Regions from separate parts of the Solwaraspora sp. WMMA2101 genome, predicted to be linked through region 4. Evidence: riboswitches for the same ligand, from Rfam matches in the RefSeq annotation. Region 4 holds a riboswitch; each other region holds the start of a gene.
What was found. A riboswitch is a leader RNA that binds a small molecule or an ion and turns the genes downstream of it on or off. The one in region 4 is predicted to bind cyclic di-AMP.
Positions count from the first base shown of each region.

Region 1: it holds a riboswitch for cyclic di-AMP, as region 4 does, so the genes downstream of both, ACN28F_RS18680 (coiled-coil domain-containing protein) here and ACN28F_RS25855 (coiled-coil domain-containing protein) in region 4, are expected to answer to the same signal.
Region 2: it holds a riboswitch for cyclic di-AMP, as region 4 does, so the genes downstream of both, ACN28F_RS15940 (NlpC/P60 family protein) here and ACN28F_RS25855 (coiled-coil domain-containing protein) in region 4, are expected to answer to the same signal.
Region 3: it holds a riboswitch for cyclic di-AMP, as region 4 does, so the genes downstream of both, ACN28F_RS07770 (C40 family peptidase) here and ACN28F_RS25855 (coiled-coil domain-containing protein) in region 4, are expected to answer to the same signal.

Region 1 is NZ_JBMHMA010000006.1:3,913,090-3,917,294, forward strand. Features, by position in the region: gene ACN28F_RS18675 (glycoside hydrolase family 65 protein) at 1-578, shown strand, start outside; gene ACN28F_RS18680 (coiled-coil domain-containing protein) at 684-1,700, opposite strand; cyclic di-AMP (ydaO/yuaA leader) riboswitch at 1,703-1,840, opposite strand; gene ACN28F_RS18685 (potassium channel family protein) at 2,102-2,812, shown strand; gene ACN28F_RS18690 (cellulose binding domain-containing protein) at 3,537-4,205, shown strand, end outside.
Region 2 is NZ_JBMHMA010000006.1:3,327,449-3,331,653, reverse strand. Features, by position in the region: gene ACN28F_RS15955 (VanZ family protein) at 1-192, shown strand, start outside; gene ACN28F_RS15950 (GOLPH3/VPS74 family protein) at 158-877, opposite strand; gene ACN28F_RS15945 (NlpC/P60 family protein) at 1,039-2,097, shown strand; cyclic di-AMP (ydaO/yuaA leader) riboswitch at 2,352-2,494, shown strand; gene ACN28F_RS15940 (NlpC/P60 family protein) at 2,501-3,532, shown strand; gene dcd (dCTP deaminase) at 3,667-4,205, opposite strand, start outside.
Region 3 is NZ_JBMHMA010000006.1:1,574,552-1,578,756, reverse strand. Features, by position in the region: gene ACN28F_RS07775 (sigma-70 family RNA polymerase sigma factor) at 401-1,330, shown strand; gene ACN28F_RS07770 (C40 family peptidase) at 1,424-2,386, opposite strand; cyclic di-AMP (ydaO/yuaA leader) riboswitch at 2,397-2,538, opposite strand; gene ACN28F_RS07765 (DUF6232 family protein) at 3,013-3,654, shown strand; gene ACN28F_RS07760 (DUF5753 domain-containing protein) at 3,680-4,205, opposite strand, start outside.
Region 4 is NZ_JBMHMA010000006.1:5,453,427-5,457,631, reverse strand. Features, by position in the region: gene ACN28F_RS25865 (HelD family protein) at 1-791, shown strand, start outside; gene ACN28F_RS25860 (cation diffusion facilitator family transporter) at 911-1,819, shown strand; cyclic di-AMP (ydaO/yuaA leader) riboswitch at 1,988-2,118, shown strand; gene ACN28F_RS25855 (coiled-coil domain-containing protein) at 2,125-3,312, shown strand; gene ACN28F_RS25850 (glycosyl hydrolase) at 3,831-4,205, shown strand, end outside.

The DNA.
Region 1 (4,205 bases), 1.5 Mb from region 4:
TGGCGATGCACTGGCGGGGCGACGCCTTCACCGACGAGGAGAAGGCCCGCAACTTCGCCTACTACGAGCGGCGTACGGTGCGGGACTCCTCGTTGTCGGCCTGCACCCAGGCGGTGATCGCGGCCGAGACCGGTCACCTGGAGCTCGCCCACGACTACCTGGGCGAGGCCGCGTTGATGGACCTGCACGACATCAACCGCAACACCCGTGACGGCATCCACGTCGCGGCGCTGGCCGGGGCGTGGCTGGCGTTGGTGGCCGGGTTCGGCGGGATGCGCGACCACGCCGGGGAGCTCTCCTTCGCCCCCCGGTTGCCGCAGCGGATCAACCGGCTCGAGTTCGCCATGATGTGGCGGGGCATGCGGCTGCGGGTGTCCGTCGGGCGCGACGAGGTGACCTATGCGCTACGCGACGTGGATCCGAACGCGACGATCGAGCTGACGCACCACGGTGAGGCGATCACCGTCGCCGCCGACAAGCCGGTCACCCGGGCGATCGCGCCGGCCGGGGCGGCGGGCCCGCCGCCGCAGCAGCCGGCGGGCCGCTCCCCGGTGCGCCGGTCGGCCCGTACCGACTGACTGACCCCGCACCGGCCGCGGGGTCCGACGCGACCCCGCACCGGGCCGCGGGGCCCGACGCTTCGCGCGCCGGCCAGCCGTCCTGACTGACCGGCGCGCGGGCACTCAGAGCAGGGACAGGTGCACGTGGTTGGTGTGGTCGCTGCTCGGGTCGCCGCCGGCGCCGCTGTAGGAGCTCCAGCCTGTCGTCGGTGACCAGAACTGGCGGTACCAGATCACGTAGAGGATGCCGAGTTTGTCGGCGTTGCGGACCAGGAACGCGGTCAGGTTGTTGCCGTAGAGCCGGGCGTCGCCGGTGGCGTCGCCGCCGAAGCCGCTGGACTGCATGGAGAAGTCACAGGCCCGGCCCTTCGGGTGCTCGAACGGGCCACCGGGTCGGAAGCAGGAGACGAAGCGGGTGAAGCCGGCCTTCTTGGCCTCGTTGAGCGCGTGCATGGTGCGGGGGGTGATGCAGCCGCTCGTGGTGGGGTCGTCCAGGCTGCACGACTCGGACGGCCAGGAACCGTTCGCGTTGCGGGGTGCCTGCGCGGCGACCGGCGAGGTGGCCGAGACGAACCCGTTGGTGGCGACCGCGCCGACCAGCTGCAGGGCCTTCTCCGCCTCCTTCTTCTGGCGGGACATCACCTCGAGCTGCTGTTCCTCGCGGGTCACCTCGGCCTCGATCGCCGCGACGGCCCGGGCGGCCTGTTCACGGGCCTCGTTGAGCTCGCGGACCCGCTTGTTGTCGTGCATGGCGATCATGTCCAGGCCTTCGGCCCGGTCCAGCAGGTCGTCCGGGCTGGCGCTGTTGAGCAGCACCATCACCGGGGTGATCCGGCCGAGACGGTACGAATTGGAGGCGACCTCGCCGATCTGCGGGGTGAGTGCCTCCAGACGTTCCTCCACCTTCTCCAGTTCGAGGTTGAGCTGAAGTTGCCGCTTGCGGGACTCCTCGACGGCGGCCTTTGCTTCGACGAAGCCTCGGTTGGTCGACTCGATGACGTCGCTGAGCAGTGGCTGCGCGCCCTCGTCCGAGGGGTCCTGGGCGGCGGCCGGGGTGGCGACGACGAGGCCGGCGAGCAGGGTGGTCACGGCGGCCAGTGCGGCGGTGAACGGAACCCGCCGGTATAGGGGTGCGGTCATCCTGTTCCTTTCCTTGGCCGCCGACCGAGTTAGCTGACGGGTTCGGGACGGAACGATCCCTACCGCGACGTCGCGGATTCACCCCGGTGGAAACGTGGTTCCCCGGCTCACCCCGAAGGACGATTAGGCGGCGGTCACCGCCGGCACCGGTGGGTGCCGCCTGGCGGAGACCGCCGGCAAGCTTACCGGATCGGTGACCGGCGACAACACCTCGACGACCGTCGTTGACCAGGGAGAATTCCGTTACTGGACAACGACTTTAGGTAATGTCCACTTTCTGCGTCGGCGGGCCTACGGCATGTCGCGGCCGGCTGGGTCGATAGTGCCGTGGTCGGGGGATGGAACTGCCTAAAATGCCATAGAAGCCGAAAGTAGGAAATAATCTCCGGATGGATTCCCTGATGACAGACGACCCGTTCCTGACGGCTGCCGATCCGTCCCCGGTCGGTGCGGCCGGCGACGGCGTCACTGACGACAGCGTGGCCGTCATCGGCCTGGGTCGATTCGGTGGGCAGGTGGCGCTGTCGCTGTGCCGGCTCGGTCACCGGGTGCTCGGCATCGACGGCGATCCCCGCCGGGTGCAGCGCTGGTCCGACCGGCTGCCCCGGACGGTGGAGGCGGATCCCACCGACGAAGAGTCGCTGCGGCACCTCGGGGTCGCCGACTACCCGTGCGCGGTCGTCGGCATCGGCGCCGACATCGAGGCCAGCATCCTGACCGTCGTGTCGCTGACCGAGATCGGCGTGCCGGAGATCTGGGCGAAGGCGATCACCGCCAAGCACGGCCGGATCCTCGCCTCGGTCGGTGCCCACCACGTGATCTTTCCGGAGGCCACCATGGGGGACCGGGTCGCGCACCTGCTGGCCAGCAGGATGCTCGACTTCATCGAGTTCGACGACGGCTTCGCGATCGCCAAGGTGTGCGCCCCGGCGGACAGCGCGGGTCAGACCCTGGCGCAGGCCCGGCTGCGGCAGCGGTACGGCATCACCGTCGTCGGCATCAAGGAGCGTGACCAGCATCTGCGGTACGCCGTACCGGACTCGGTGATCCCGCCGGACGCGCTGCTGATCGTCGCCGGGCCGACCGCGGACGTGCAGCGGTTCGGCGGTTGACCCTGGGATCCTGGGCGTAACCGTCTCGTCACGCCTTCATTTCGTGAGCTGATCAGCCTCTGGACTTTCGCAAACTCGTGACTCAGGCTACAGTCCTCCCATGGGAGCGCTTCCATTGATGGATGTGCACCCGGAACACTGTACCGACGCGCGGCGTGGCGCTGTTCGCAGCGCTTCGCCGACCGCTCAGCCCTTGGGCTGGCGGCGGGCCAGCCCGGACTCCGCCGCCAGCCACGCACCGCCTGTCGAGAGGAGGTGGAACCAGAGCCACTCGCGTGGCCCGGCTCCCGCGCGTCACGCACGACCTGGACGCCAAACCGCTCGTGCGTGTCAGTAACTGATGGTGGGGACGGGGGTTGCCCTCCCCGTCCCCACGCTAGTCCTCGATTGTTACGACGTGGAATCGCCGACAAGTCAGGACCGCGACGCCGCTGCGTCCAACTGTCCTGCGCAGCCTGCCGATGCATCGGCAGGCTTCGTTGTGTATGGAGCTGTCGTGGCTGCCTGGCCCGGTCGCGGTCGGGATCGGCGGCAGCGCCGTGCGGGCATCGACAATCGTCCGGGGCCGCCGGTCGACGGTGTCCCAGCTCACAGTGGTCCGGCCGGGGCCCGCACGGCGGAACTGTCACCGGACGGCGGATGGCGCCCCGCGACATGCATCGTTGACCATGGATGTCCTGGCGCTGGTTCGTCCGCCGGTGCCCGCACCGAAAGCGAGTCACCCGTGACCACTGTGCCACCGCCGCCGTCGGATCGCGCAGCCCACCGCGACGGCAGCCGTCGCCCCCGGGCCGCCCGACGGCTGGGCGTCCTGCTCGCCGCCGTACTGCTCGGTCCCGCCCTGCCGGCGGCGAGTGCGAGCGCCGCGACCGGCGCCGACACCGAGGCGCCCACCACCCCCGGTGCCCCGACCGTCGCCGCCATCAGCACGGACCAGGTCACCCTCACCTGGACCGCCGCCACCGACGACGTCGCGGTCACCGGCTACGAGATCGCCCAGATGCAGGCCGACTACATCATCATCAAGACCAGCCCGGTCAACGAGATCACCATCGTCGGCCTGCAGCCGTCACGGACGTACCAGTTCTGGGTGGCCGCACGCGACGCCGCCGGCAACCGGTCGCCGACGAGCCCCGGCCTGCGACTGACCATGCCGCCCGGCGACGACCAGGCACCCACCGCCCCCACCGGCCTGACCGCCACCCAGACCGGCACCGACGCGGTCACCCTGCGCTGGCAGCCGTCCACCGACAACGTCTACGTCGCCTGGTACGAGGTGCTGCGGGTGCACCCCGACGGCTCGACCACCCGGGTGGCCACCGCTCCGCAGCACCCGCCGACCGGTCCGACCGCCCGGGTCGGCGGCCTGCAGCCCGGCACCAGCTACACCTTC
Region 2 (4,205 bases), 2.1 Mb from region 4:
CTGGCACCGGCCGGGGTGGAGCTGGCCCAGGCGGTGTCCGGGCTGGGGCGGGAATGCGTCGGCTACGACTGGGTCAACAACGCCACGGGCGTCCTGCTCGGTGCGGCCGCCGGCGGGGTCGTGGCGGTGGGCTGGCGGGTGGTCGGCTCCGGGCCGGTCAGCTCCCGCCGCTCGCGACGTTCGTCGCGATGAACACACCGCGCGCGATCCTGCCCCGGCGCTCGTCGAGCACGGTACGGGTGGCGGCCACCGCCCACTCCACCGACGGGTACCGGGCCAGGCACCGCTGAGGCCAGTCCGCGGCGCCACCGTCCGTACCGGTGTCTGTACCGGCGGCTTGCGCGTCGGTGTGCCCGAGGATCCGCAGCGCGTCGAGGGCGTCGAGGAGCCCGGCCAGCGCGGCGGTGCGGGCACCGACCGGTCCGTTGCCCCGGCGGGCGGTCAGGAGCCGTTGCCGTGCCTCGGTCTCGGGCTCCGGGGTCGTGCCGTCCGGCGTCGGGTAGCGGGTACGCCGCAGGATCGGCACCCGACCCTGCTCACGCCGGAGCAGGCCGGCCTCGGTGAGCGTGTCGAGCACCCGGTCGACCAGCCCGGGTGCGAGGGCGGTCACCCAGTGTTCCGGCGGTTGCCGGGCCGCTGCGTGAATTCTGCGCCAGGTGGCCTCGAGCAACGGGTCGGTGCCGAGCGGGTCGGGTGCGCGTTCGCCGCCTGCGGTGACCCGGCCGTCGACGTCGAGGTCGAGGTGGCCGGTCGCGGCGAGGTCGCACAGTACGGCGCCGGCGACGCCGTGGTCGAGGTCGTCGGTGGCGATCAGTACGGTGCCGGAGTCGTCGTGACCCAGGAGCACCAACTCTTCGGGAAGGCTGAGTGTCGTCATCGTGTCACGCTAGCGTGATCGGATGGACGCTGCCGGTCATGTGGTGCGGTGGGTGGATCTCCAGCCTTGAGCGAATGCGCATCCTTCCAATAGGGTGGTGCACCGACCGCTGCGAATGTCGGCCTCCGTTTCCCCCGCCCGGGAGGCCCCGGCGATCGTTCATGAAGGAGTCGCTGCCAATGGCACGTGTGCTCACCCGTACGCGCACAGGTGATTACTTTAAGTTTCTATCTGGTGACTCAAAGAAGTTTTCGCCCATTGTCGGGCGTGGTGTCGTCGCCCTGCTGCTCGTCCTGACCGCGGTCGTGGGGCCGGCTGCCCCGGTGGCCGCCCAACCCTCTCTGGCGGAGATCGAAGCCGAACTGGACGCCCAGTGGCTGAAGCTGGAACCGGTGATCGAGCAGTACAACAAAGTTCGCAGCGAACTCAAGGCCAACCAGAAAAAGGCCGCTGAACTCGACAAGCGGATCGCGCCACTGTCGTTGCAGGCCAGTCTTGCCGCTGACGAGATCGGCGAGGTGGCCAACAGCTACTACCGCACCGGTCCGTCGAGCGAACTCAACGCGTTGCTGAAGACCGGTTCGCCGACCAGTCTCGCTGATCAGCTGCTGGTGCTGGACCGGATCTCCAAGCGGCGTCAGCAGCAGATCGCGACGGTGATCGAGACCCGCGACCGCTACCTTGCCGAGCGGCAGGCGCTCGACGAGCTGATCGCGCAGCAGAAGGCGCAGGACGAGGAGCTGGCCGACAAGCGCAAGACGATCGACGCCGAGATCGACAGGCTGGAGCAGGCGCGGCTGGCCGCGTACCGGACCACCGGTTTCACGGGCGGTTCCGGGGCGTCCGGGCCGTGCCCGGCCGCATCGGTCGGCGGGGCGGCGGGGGTCGCGGTCGGTACGGCGTGCGCGCAGATCGGCAAGCCGTACGTCTGGGGTGCCACCGGTCCTAACGCGTTCGACTGCTCAGGTCTGACGCAGTACGCGTGGGCGAGTGCGGGTGTCGGGCTGACCCACTTCACCGGCGCGCAGTGGAACCAGGGTTCGACGGTCAGTCGGTCGGAGGCGCGCCCAGGTGATCTTGTCTTTTTCTTCAGTGATCTGCGTCACGTAGGTCTCTACATTGGCAACGGCATGATGGTGCACGCGCCACGTCCGGGACAACCCGTGCAAATGGAGAATATCGACAACATGCCGGTGGTCGGATTCAAGCGCGTCGGCTGAACGTGCAGGTCAACGTCGGCCGGTACGGTCCGAAAGTGCGGGGCGGTCGGCGATCATCGATCGTCCGGACCGGCACTTTCGGACCGGCTGGACCCTGTTCTTCGAACGCGTGAACGACGGCGGGTGATATACGACTAGCAATCGATCGAGTACGTTGAGAAATGAGTAGTCACCTCGCTTGCGTGACGAGAACGGCCCTCTCTACCCTTGGGGATCGTCGAGTCGGGAGGACGTCAACCAGCCCGGTTGACCTCGGCCTGACACCGCCAAATCGTCAGCGACACGGCGAGCCGGGGACCCACGGAACCGGGGTGAATCCACAGCGTCGTCTGTGGTAGGGCGTCTCCTTTCCGCCCGAACCCGTCAGCTAACCCGGTAGGCGGTCTGGGGAGAAGGAGTCCTGGTGGCTACGACAGCCCCTCGGCGATCCGGATGGTCCGACCAGGACCACCTCCGGACAGTCCGGAACACCCGTCGACGCCTCCTCCGGGGCGCGATCGCCGTCACCGCCAGCATCGGCCTGCTGCTGACCGGCGCACCCGCACCCGCCCAGGCGCAACAGACCGTGGCGGAGATCGAAGCGCAGATCGACGAGGTCTGGGCCGAGCTGGAGCCCACCATCGAACGGCACAACGCCGTACGGCAGGACCTCACAGCCAAGAAGAAGCAGGCCGAGGCGCTGCAGAAGAAGATCCAACCGCTGCAGGTCCAGATCGACCTCGCGATGGACCGGGTCAGCGAGTTCGCCGCCCGGTCGTACAAGGGCGGCAGCCCGTCGGCGTTCAGCGCGATCCTGACCAGCGGCAAGCCGACCCACCTCGCCGACCAGCTGGAACTGCTCGACCAGTTCGCCCGCCGGCAGGCCCGCGACGTCCAGGCCGTGGTCGACCTCAAGGAGAAGTACGCCGCGGAGAAAGCTCCGCTGGACCAACTGATCGTCGAGTTGACCAGCACCGAGGCGCAGCTGTCCGCGAAGGCCAAGGAGATCGACGCCGAGGTCGACCGGCTCCAGGAGCTGCGACTGCAGGCGTACGGATCGTCCACCAGCCTGGGCTCGCTGCGCCCGGCACCCTGCCCGGCGACCTACCCGGGGGGAGCCGCCGGAAAGGCGGTCACCTTCGCCTGCGCGCAGATCGGCAAGCCGTACATCTGGGGATCCGCCGGCCCGAGCGGTTACGACTGTTCCGGGTTGACCCTGGCCGCCTGGCGGCAGGGCGGCGTCTCACTGCCGCACAACGCGGCACGTCAGCGGCAGGTGACCAGGAACATCAGCCGTGACGAGCTGCGCCCCGGCGACCTCGTCTTCTACTACAGCCTGTCCCATGTCGGAATGTACGTCGGCGACGGCTGGATCGTGCACGCCTCGCAGGCCGGCGAGCCGATCGCGATGCGCAAGCTCGGCTCCGGCATCCACAGCTACGGAAGGCCCGGCTAGACCTCACTCCTCCCCATGGCCTGGCGCATGTCGCGGATCCCCCCGTTGCGCGGCAGCACCGGCCACCAGAAAGACGCTCTCCCAGGTCTCCCCCCGGCCTGGGAGGGCGTCTTTCGCTACCTGCCCGCGCTGGCTCAGCTGGTCGGCCAGGTCCGCCACTGCTGCCAGGACCGGCTCGGGGTAGGTCCGCGCTGTCCCTGGTAGCGGGAGCCGTAGACCGACGACCCGTACGGATGCTCGGCGGTCGACGACAGCCGGAAGATGCAGAGCTGGCCGATCTTCATGCCGGGCCACAGCTTGATCGGCAGGTTCGCGACGTTGGACAGTTCGAGCGTGACGTGGCCGGAGAAGCCCGGGTCGATGAAGCCGGCGGTCGAGTGGGTGAGCAGCCCGAGCCGGCCCAGGCTGGACTTGCCCTCCAACCGGGCGGCGAGTGCGTCGCCGAGTGAGACGACCTCGAGCGTCGAGGCGAGCACGAACTCGCCGGGGTGCAGCACGAACGGGTCGCCGTCGGGCACCTCGACCTGCGACGTCAGATCGTCCTGCCGGGTCGCCGGGTCGATGTGGGTGTACAGGTGGTTGTTGAACACCCGGAAGTACCGGTCGAGCCGGACGTCGATGCTCGACGGCTGGATGAGCGCAGGCTCGAACGGTTCGAGGGAGAGCCCGCCGG
Region 3 (4,205 bases), 3.9 Mb from region 4:
GACGGTCTGGCAGTGACGAGGATCGCAGGGGACGCGGTGACGGGAATGCCGGCGCCGCGTCCGGCGTCATGCTCTCGTGCGGGCCCGCGAAAGGCCGCGGACCTCCGCGAAACGCACCATGGGCAGACCCGTCGCGACGGCGCGACCGAGGTGCCTGGCAGGAAACATCAATCCTGCTCACAGCAATTACTCAGGCAATCGTGTCAGCTTCGACTCACGAGACGGAATCCCTGACGCGTCTTATCTGTTGTGCAGGTGTCGGCATCGTTCGGCGGGACCCGCACATCCGGGTACGCCGGTCGGTGGCGACGTGACGGGGGAGAGGCTGATGGAGATGCGCATCGCAGGTGCCAGGGCAAGTGGGGTTAACGAGGGGACCGTGAGCAACGTGGAGAAGACGATGGCTTTGCGGACCGACGAGGTGGCCGAGGAGCGGGACCTCGTTGGCGTCTACCTGCATGAGATCTCCCGTACGCCGCTGCTCGACGCGGCCCGGGAAGTCGAGCTGTCCAAGGCGATCGAGGCCGGGCTGTACGCCGAGCACCTGCTCGAGGAGGGCACCCCGCGGGCCGGGGTCAGCCGCGAGGAGCTGGAGCGGCTGGTCATCGAGGGTGAGCGGGCCAAGGACCTGTTCATCCGGGCCAACCTGCGGCTGGTGGTGTCGATCGCCCGCCGCTACGTCCGGTCCGGGATGCCGATGCTGGATCTGATCCAGGAGGGCAACACCGGTCTGGTCCGGGCGGTCGAGAAGTTCGACTACGAGCGCGGCTTCAAGTTCTCCACCTACGCCACCTGGTGGATCCGGCAGGCGATCAGTCGGGCCATCGCGCAGCAGGAGCGGACCGTCCGGCTGCCGGTGCACCTGGTCGAGGACGTCAACCGGATGCGCAACGTCGCCCGCCAACTCACCCGGGAGCTCGGCTCGGATCCGGAGCCGGAGCAGATCGCGGCATCGCTCGGAGTGCCGGTCGAGCGGGTGCACGAGCTGGTCCGCTGGTCGCAGGACACCGTCTCGCTGGACACCCCGGTCGGCGACGACGGTGACACCAACCTCGGTGACCTGGTGGCCGACAGCGACGCGCCGTCGCCGGAGGACATCGTGCTGACCGGGTTGGAGCGCCAGCGCATCGAGGGCCTGCTGAACCACCTCGACGACCGGTCCGCCGGCATCATGCGGGCCCGCTACGGGCTGGAGGACGGCCGGGAGCATTCGCTCACCGAGGTCGCCTCGCGGTTCTCGCTGTCCCGCGAGCGCATCCGCCAGCTGGAGATCCAGGCCCTCGGCCGGCTGCGTGAGCTGGCCCGGGCCGAGGGGCTGCAGGCGGCCTGACCGGTCGGTCGCTGCCACGACCACGGTCCCCTGTGACGACGAGGGCCCGGCATCCGTAAGCGGATGCCGGGCCCTCGTGTCGGTGCCGGTCGGTCAGCGCACCCGGCCGTACCCGTACGGTGCCATCATGTCCACGCTGGCCAGTTGGACGGGCTGGCCGAACGTCGGTGCGTGGATGACCTTGCCGTCGCCGACGTACAGGGCGACGTGTGCGAGGTTCCGGTAGAACACCAGGTCGCCCGGTGCCAGGTCGCCACGGTTGATCTTGGCGACCCGGTCCCACTGCATGGCGGCGTTGTGCGGCAGGCTCTTGCCTGCGGCCCGCCAGGCAGCCAGGGTCAGACCGGAGCAGTCGTAGCCGTTCGGCCCGCTGGACGCCCACACGTACGGCTTGCCGATGGCGCCGTACGCGAACTCGACCGCGACGCCGGCGGCGCCGGCGACCGACGGGATCGTCCCGGTGTACGACGAGCCGGACTCGGTCGCCGCACCGTAGGCCTCCTCCCGCTTGTCCATCAGCTTGTCGATGTCGGCTTCGATGGACTTCTTGCGGTCGGCGAGCTCCTTGGCCTGGGCTTCCTGCTTGGCGAGCGTCGCCTGCAGCTTCTCCTGCTCAGCCAGGTACGTCGCCTGGGTGCTGGTGAAGTTGCTGAGCCGCTGCTGACGGTCCCGCGCGAGGTGGTCGAGGGTGCCCAGCCGGTCCAGGAAACCGTCCGACGAGCCGCTGTCGAGCAGCGCGCTGGCGGTGCTCAGCCCGCCGGACTTGTAGGCGGTGATGGCGATCTGCCCGACCTCGACCTCGGCCCGGGCGAGTTCGTCCTGCAGTGGACCCAGCTTGGTGTCGAGCTCCTCGACCGCCGCCCGGGTGGTCTTGGACTCCTCGGTGAGCCGGTTGTACGACTCGACGACCTTGGCCAGTTCCTCGGATTCCTTGTTGATCTGCTGCGTGAGTTCGCTGACCGAGGGCTGGGCGGAGACGGCGACGGCCGGAACCACCAGCCCGGCGGTCACGCCGGCCAGCACGAGGGTACGCAGCAGAATCCGCGCTGTTGACAAGAACGCAGAACCCTTCTTCCCACGCCGCCTACCGGGTTAGCTGACGGATTCGGGCGGGAAGGTGTCGCCCTACCGCGTGTGACACGCGGATTCACCCCAGACGTGCTCGGTGGGTCCCCGGGTCACCACCATGCGATCACCGAACAACTACTTTCAGTGATTGCCGGATGGTGATTCGGCGGCACCGGGCCGGCGTCACCGGGGTCGGTGACTGGTAACCGGACCAGCGAATCTAACCTAGCCGCAACGGTTGCTCGCGGAAACCCTCGCTCGTCGTGATCCGTGGCATCGACCATGGTGGAGTGGCGCCGATAGTCACAGAATGTAGTGCACAGTGGCGCTGCGTCATGCAATGGCGAATCGGGTGGCTTCGCGAGGTGGTCGCACGGTGACCGGGCGCCAGGTTTCGATCGACTGGGCGAAATGCTCGATAAGTCGCTCTACGCGGTTGCTGGTGGGCATCCACTAGGGTAAATAAGAACAAAAGTGTCGTATCGGAGTCCAGGAAGCGTCCTGCCGTACGTCAATCAGCTAGGTGGCAGAATGCGTATCTTCCATCGAGTAGCTCGCCGTTTGCACAATGGACGCGCAAGGTCAGTGCCGTACCCGACCTTCGGAGGCAGCCGATGCGTGCCACCCGCCGGACCCCGCCACTACGCGGATCCCCGACCCTTCGCCGGGCCGCCCGGCCGGGCGACCGCAGCAGCACCACGACACCGTTGATCCCCCGGACACCCGGGCGCCGATCGCCCGCCCGTGGCGCGGCACCCGGCGCCCCGGTCACCCGACCCGCCGCCGCTGGGCCGACCTTCTACCGCCAGCCCGGCATCTGCGTCACCGCCGACTGGTTCGTCGTCGCCGGGCGTCGGTTCGCGATCCGGGACCTCACCGAACTGCGTACCGCCCGTGGCGCCCGGGACCGGCTGACCGGGCGGTTGGTGGCAGTGACCGTCGTCATCCTCTCGGCGATCGCGGTGACCATCGGCTTCACCCAGGGGCTCGCCGAGGTCAGCGCTGCTGCCTATTTCGCGATGCTGGTGGCGGCGTTCGTCCCGGTCGGCCTCGGCTGGCTCGGCGACAAGGTACGGCCACGGTCCTACGAGCTCTGGGGCCGACACGAGGGCCTGCTGGTCCTGCTGTTCAGCACCGACGAGGAACGCCAGTACGGGCAGGTGAGCCGGGCGTTGATGCGGGCCCGGGAGATGTCGCGGCTGGCCGGCCTGTCCGAGCCGGTGACGATCGAGCCCTGGGTGCCCGACCAGCGGTGAGCCGGCCGGCGGCCCCCGCCGCCGGTCAGCCCGCAATGTCCTCGTCCAACTGCCGGGCGAGGTCGAGCAGCATCGCCACCGATTCGTTGGCGGACAGCGCCTCCGCGCGGAGTCGATCGAAGACATGCTGGTACGACCGGACCTCGCCGGCCCGGTCGATGACCTCCTCGACCAGCGCGCTCTCCACGTAGACCACGTCGGCGTCGGCCTGATCGGCGAAGTGCAGGATGACGAACGGGCCGAGGACGGTGTTGCTGCCCGCGGCGAAGGGCAGCACCCGGACCGAGACGTGCGGGGCGGCGCACATCTTCGCCACGTGGCGCAGCTGCTCGCGCAGAATGCGCCGACCGCCGGTCATCCGACGGAGCGCGGCCTCGTCGAGGATCACCTCGATGCGGGGCGGGTCGGCACCGTCCAGCACCGCGTGCTGGCGGGCCATCCGGATCTGTACCCGACCCTCGATCTCCTCGGCCGGTACGTGGTGCGGGCCGTCGGCGGGGATCACCGCCCGCGCGTACTCCTCGGTCTGCAGCAGGCCGGGGAAGCTGATC
Region 4 (4,205 bases):
CCGAGCTGCTCGGTCGACCGCCGCAGCCCAAGCGCCGCCAGCAGGATCCGTTCCGGCTCGCCGGTGGGGTACGAGAGGTGACGACCTTCGTCGACCGGGAACGGGCCGCGCGGGCGGCGGCGCGGGAACGGCCGGTGGACTACCGGGAGTACGCCCACGTGGTGGTCGACGAGGCACAGGACATCTCGCCGATGCAGTGGCGGATGATCGGCCGTCGGGGGCGGCTCGCGTCGTGGACGGTGGTCGGGGATCCGGCGCAGACGGCGTGGACCGGGGATCCCGGCGAGCTGGCTCAGGCCCGCGACCGGGCGTTGGGTCGTCGGCCCCGGCAGGAGTTCCAGTTGACCACCAACTACCGCAACCCGGCGGAGATCTTCGAGCTGGCGGCGGAGGTGATCCGTACCGTCGCCCCGGACGCCGTGCTGCCGACGGCGGTGCGCTCGACCGGGGTGCCGCCGCGCCGCGAGCAGGTCGACGTCGCCGCACTGCCGGCGGCGGTCCGCCGGGCGGCCACCGCGCTGCTCGCCGAGGTGGAGGGGACGGTGGGGGTGATCGCCGCGGTGGCCCGACGCGACGAGGTCGCCGGCTGGCTGGCCACCGAGCTGACCGACCCACGTCTGCAGGTCGTGTCGAGTCTGCAGGCCAAGGGCATGGAGTACGACGGCGTGGTGCTGGTCGCGGGAGCGGAGATCCGTGCCGAGTCGGCAGCGGGCGTACGGACGTTGTACGTGGCGCTGTCCCGGGCGACCCAACGGTTGGTGACCGTCGATCCGGTGCCGGGCGGCGGCTGACGGGCCTGCTCCGGCGGCTCCCGGCGGGGGTGGTGGGCGCCGCCCGGTCATCTGTTGCACATATCGCTATGTGGGCATTAGTCTTCGGTCGGGGCACCGGGCGACGGAAGGTGACCGGGATGGGCGCGGGACACGATCACGGAGCGGGCACCGCCGGGCAGCGACACTACGGGCGGCTGTGGATCGCGTTCGTCCTGCTGGCGGTCTTCATGGTCGTCGAGGCGGTGGCCGCGCTGCTCACCGGCTCCCTGGCGCTGCTCTCCGACGCCGGGCACATGTTCACCGACGTTCTCGGCATCGGCATGGCGCTGGCCGCGATCGCCGCCGGCCGTCGCGCGTCCGACGATCCGCAGCGCACCTTCGGCCTCTACCGGCTCGAGGTGCTCGCCGCCCTGGCGAACGCGGCGCTACTCGCCGGGGTCGCCGGCTACGTCATGGTCGAGGCGGTCCGCCGGTTCGCCGACCCGGAGCCGGTGCCCGCCGGCCCGATGCTGGCGGTGGCGGTGGCGGGCCTGGTCGCCAACCTGGTCGCGTTCGGGCTGCTGCGCGCCGGCGCCAAGGAGAGCCTCAACGTCCGGGGCGCCTATCTGGAGGTGCTCGGCGATCTGCTCGGCTCGGTCGGGGTGATCGTGGCGGCCCTGGTGATCGCCACCACCGGCTGGTGGTACGCCGACCCGGTGGTCGCCGTCGCCGTCGGGGCGCTGATCCTGCCCCGGACCTGGCGGCTGGCCCGCTCCGCGGTGCGGGTGCTGGTCCAGGCCGCGCCGGAGCACGTCGACGTGCCCCGGGTCAGGGCCCGCCTGGCCGCCGTGCCGGGCGTGTGCGACGTGCACGACCTGCACGTGTGGACCCTCACCCAGGGGATGGAGGTGGTCTCGGCGCATCTGGCCACCGTGGCCGGTGCCGAGGTCGGCGGGGTGCTGCGCGACGCCCGGCGGGCCCTGCACGAAGAGTTCGGAATCGATCACGCAACGCTGCAAGTCGAGCCATTGTCGCCTGCGGACCCCTGCGGACCGACGGACTGGTGATTAGCGGACGCTTAAGTTTCGTGACCTTCCCGCGACGCAAACAACGGCGATATACCTTTATTTCCGATTTATCTAGACATAATATGTTCATCGATCTCGCGACAGATGGCGACCGGACCGGTAGCCTCGGCCTCGGTCTTCGTCCGGGCGGCGCCCCTCCGGCGCCCGCGAAGGCCGTCGCCTAATCGCCTGTACGGCGAGCCGGGGAACCACGTTCCTGGGGTGCATCCGCGTCAGCGGTAGGGATCTTCCGTCCCGAACCCGTCAGCTAACCCGGTCGGCGGCTGACGGAAGGAACCTGCACGGTGACGTACCCGCTCCCCGAACGACCCCGGCGCGCGACGCCGGGGCGGAAGAACCGCTTTGCCCGCCTGGTGCCGCTGGCCGCGATCCTGATCGCCGTCACCGGAGCGCCGGTCGGTGCCCCGGTGCCGGCCGGTGCCGCGCTACCCGCCTACGCTCCCGCCGGCTCCGACGACGAAGGCGGCACCCCGAGTCTGCGCAAGGAGCTCGACGCGGCCTCGCGCGGCTGGATCGACGCCAAGGCCGCGCTCGACAACTCCGGCAAGCGGCAGAAGCAGCTCACCGCACGGCTGGCCGAGGTCGAGACCGAACTCGAGGTCCGCAACACCAACGTCGGTCAGCTCGTCGACCGTGCGTACCGCAACGGCCGGCTCGGTCCGGTCTCTGCGCTGCTGAACAGCACCTCGCCGGAAGGCTTCCTCGACCGCGCCGCCGCGTTGAGCGCGGTGACCGCCAACGAGGAGAAGCAGCTGCGCGAGCTGTACCGCACCCGCGACCAGGTGACCCGGTCGAAGGCGGCCATCGAGAACGAGATCCGCGAGCAGCGCAAGCAGCTGACCATCATGGATCAGCGCAAGAAGCAGGCCGAACGGGCCCTCGCGGTGGCCGTCGCCGCTGAGGAGCAGGCCCGTGAGCAGGCCGAACGCGAAGCGGCGAACAGCTCCGGATCCGGATCGTCGGGCTCCGGATCGTCGGGCTCCGGATCGTCGGGCTCCGGATCGTCGGGCTCCGGATCGTCGGGCTCCGGGTCGGCCAGCGCGTCGGCGACGCCGGCACCTCGCAACGCGAACGGCTCCTGGCCGAGCGAGTCCTGCAACGTCGACGACCCGACCACCTCCGGCTGCATCACCCCGCGTACGTTGCACGCGCTCAACCAGGCCAAGGCCGCCGGCTTCACCCGCTATGTCTCCTGCTTCCGCAACGGCGGCTCGGGTGAGCACCCGAAGGGCCGGGCGTGCGACTTCGCCGCCCAGCCCAACGGCTTCGGCGGGGTCGCCAGCGGCGGGGACAAGACCTACGGCGACAACCTGGCCAACTACTACATCGCCAACGCCGACCGGCTCGGCGTGCTCTACGTGATCTGGTTCAAGCGGATCTGGCTGCCCAGCAGTGGCTGGAAGGCGTACAGCGGTGCCGGCGGCGACCCGTCGAGCGACCACACCAACCACGTTCACCTGTCCGTGTACTGATTCCTCCCCCGAACGACGGCGGTCACCGAACGGTGGCCGCCGTCGTCGTGTCCCGGCCCGCGCGATGCGCCGGCTCGGCCCGGCCGACCTGCCGACTCAGCCCGCGCGATGCGCCGACTCGATCCGCGACCCAATGGTCGGCAAATGGCATCGGCGGTATGCGGGCACAACGAATGGACTGATAACGAATGGACTGATTGCGAAAAGCGCCGACGCCGACCGGCGTTCCGGCCGGCAACGACACCGGACAATCAGTGAGAGCGCTCTTTCAGCTCACCGTCACCCCGACCCTACCCCGTGTTGTCGGAGCCAAGGAGGCTGTGAGAGCGCTCTCACGAAGGTAACGAGCAACCCGTGCGGCTGTCAACCGGAACAGCCGACGCCTACCTGATTCACGAAAGTTCATGTCCGGATATTGACAGCAGGGCCAGGTCTCTGGTGACCTCCTGGCAATAATTCATTAATGGGCGTGAAACAGTTTGTGATCTTGGACTACGCCCGATCTGACCGGAGGCACCATGACACTGTCGATCCGAGGCGGGCGCCGAAGCCGCACGCCGCGCCGGATCCTGGCAGCCACCACCGTGACGGCGCTGGCAGCCGCCGGACTGAACTTCGGCGTGCTGCGCACCGCCGACGCCGCCACCGTCGGCGCCGGCAGCTACACCACCACCCGCCCGGCCGGTGCCGCCGCCCCGACCGCCTGCGGCAACATCTCCGCCAACCCCCGGCAGTACGTGACCGGCAACGCGCCTACCGGTGCGGTACCCACCAACGACTGGTGGTCGTCGCTGCTGTTCAAGCGCTACAACTGCGCGTACTCCGATCCGCTGCACGCCCACCCGATGTCGTTCCAGCCGGCCTCCGGTGGGCTCGGGGTCTCGTACACCACC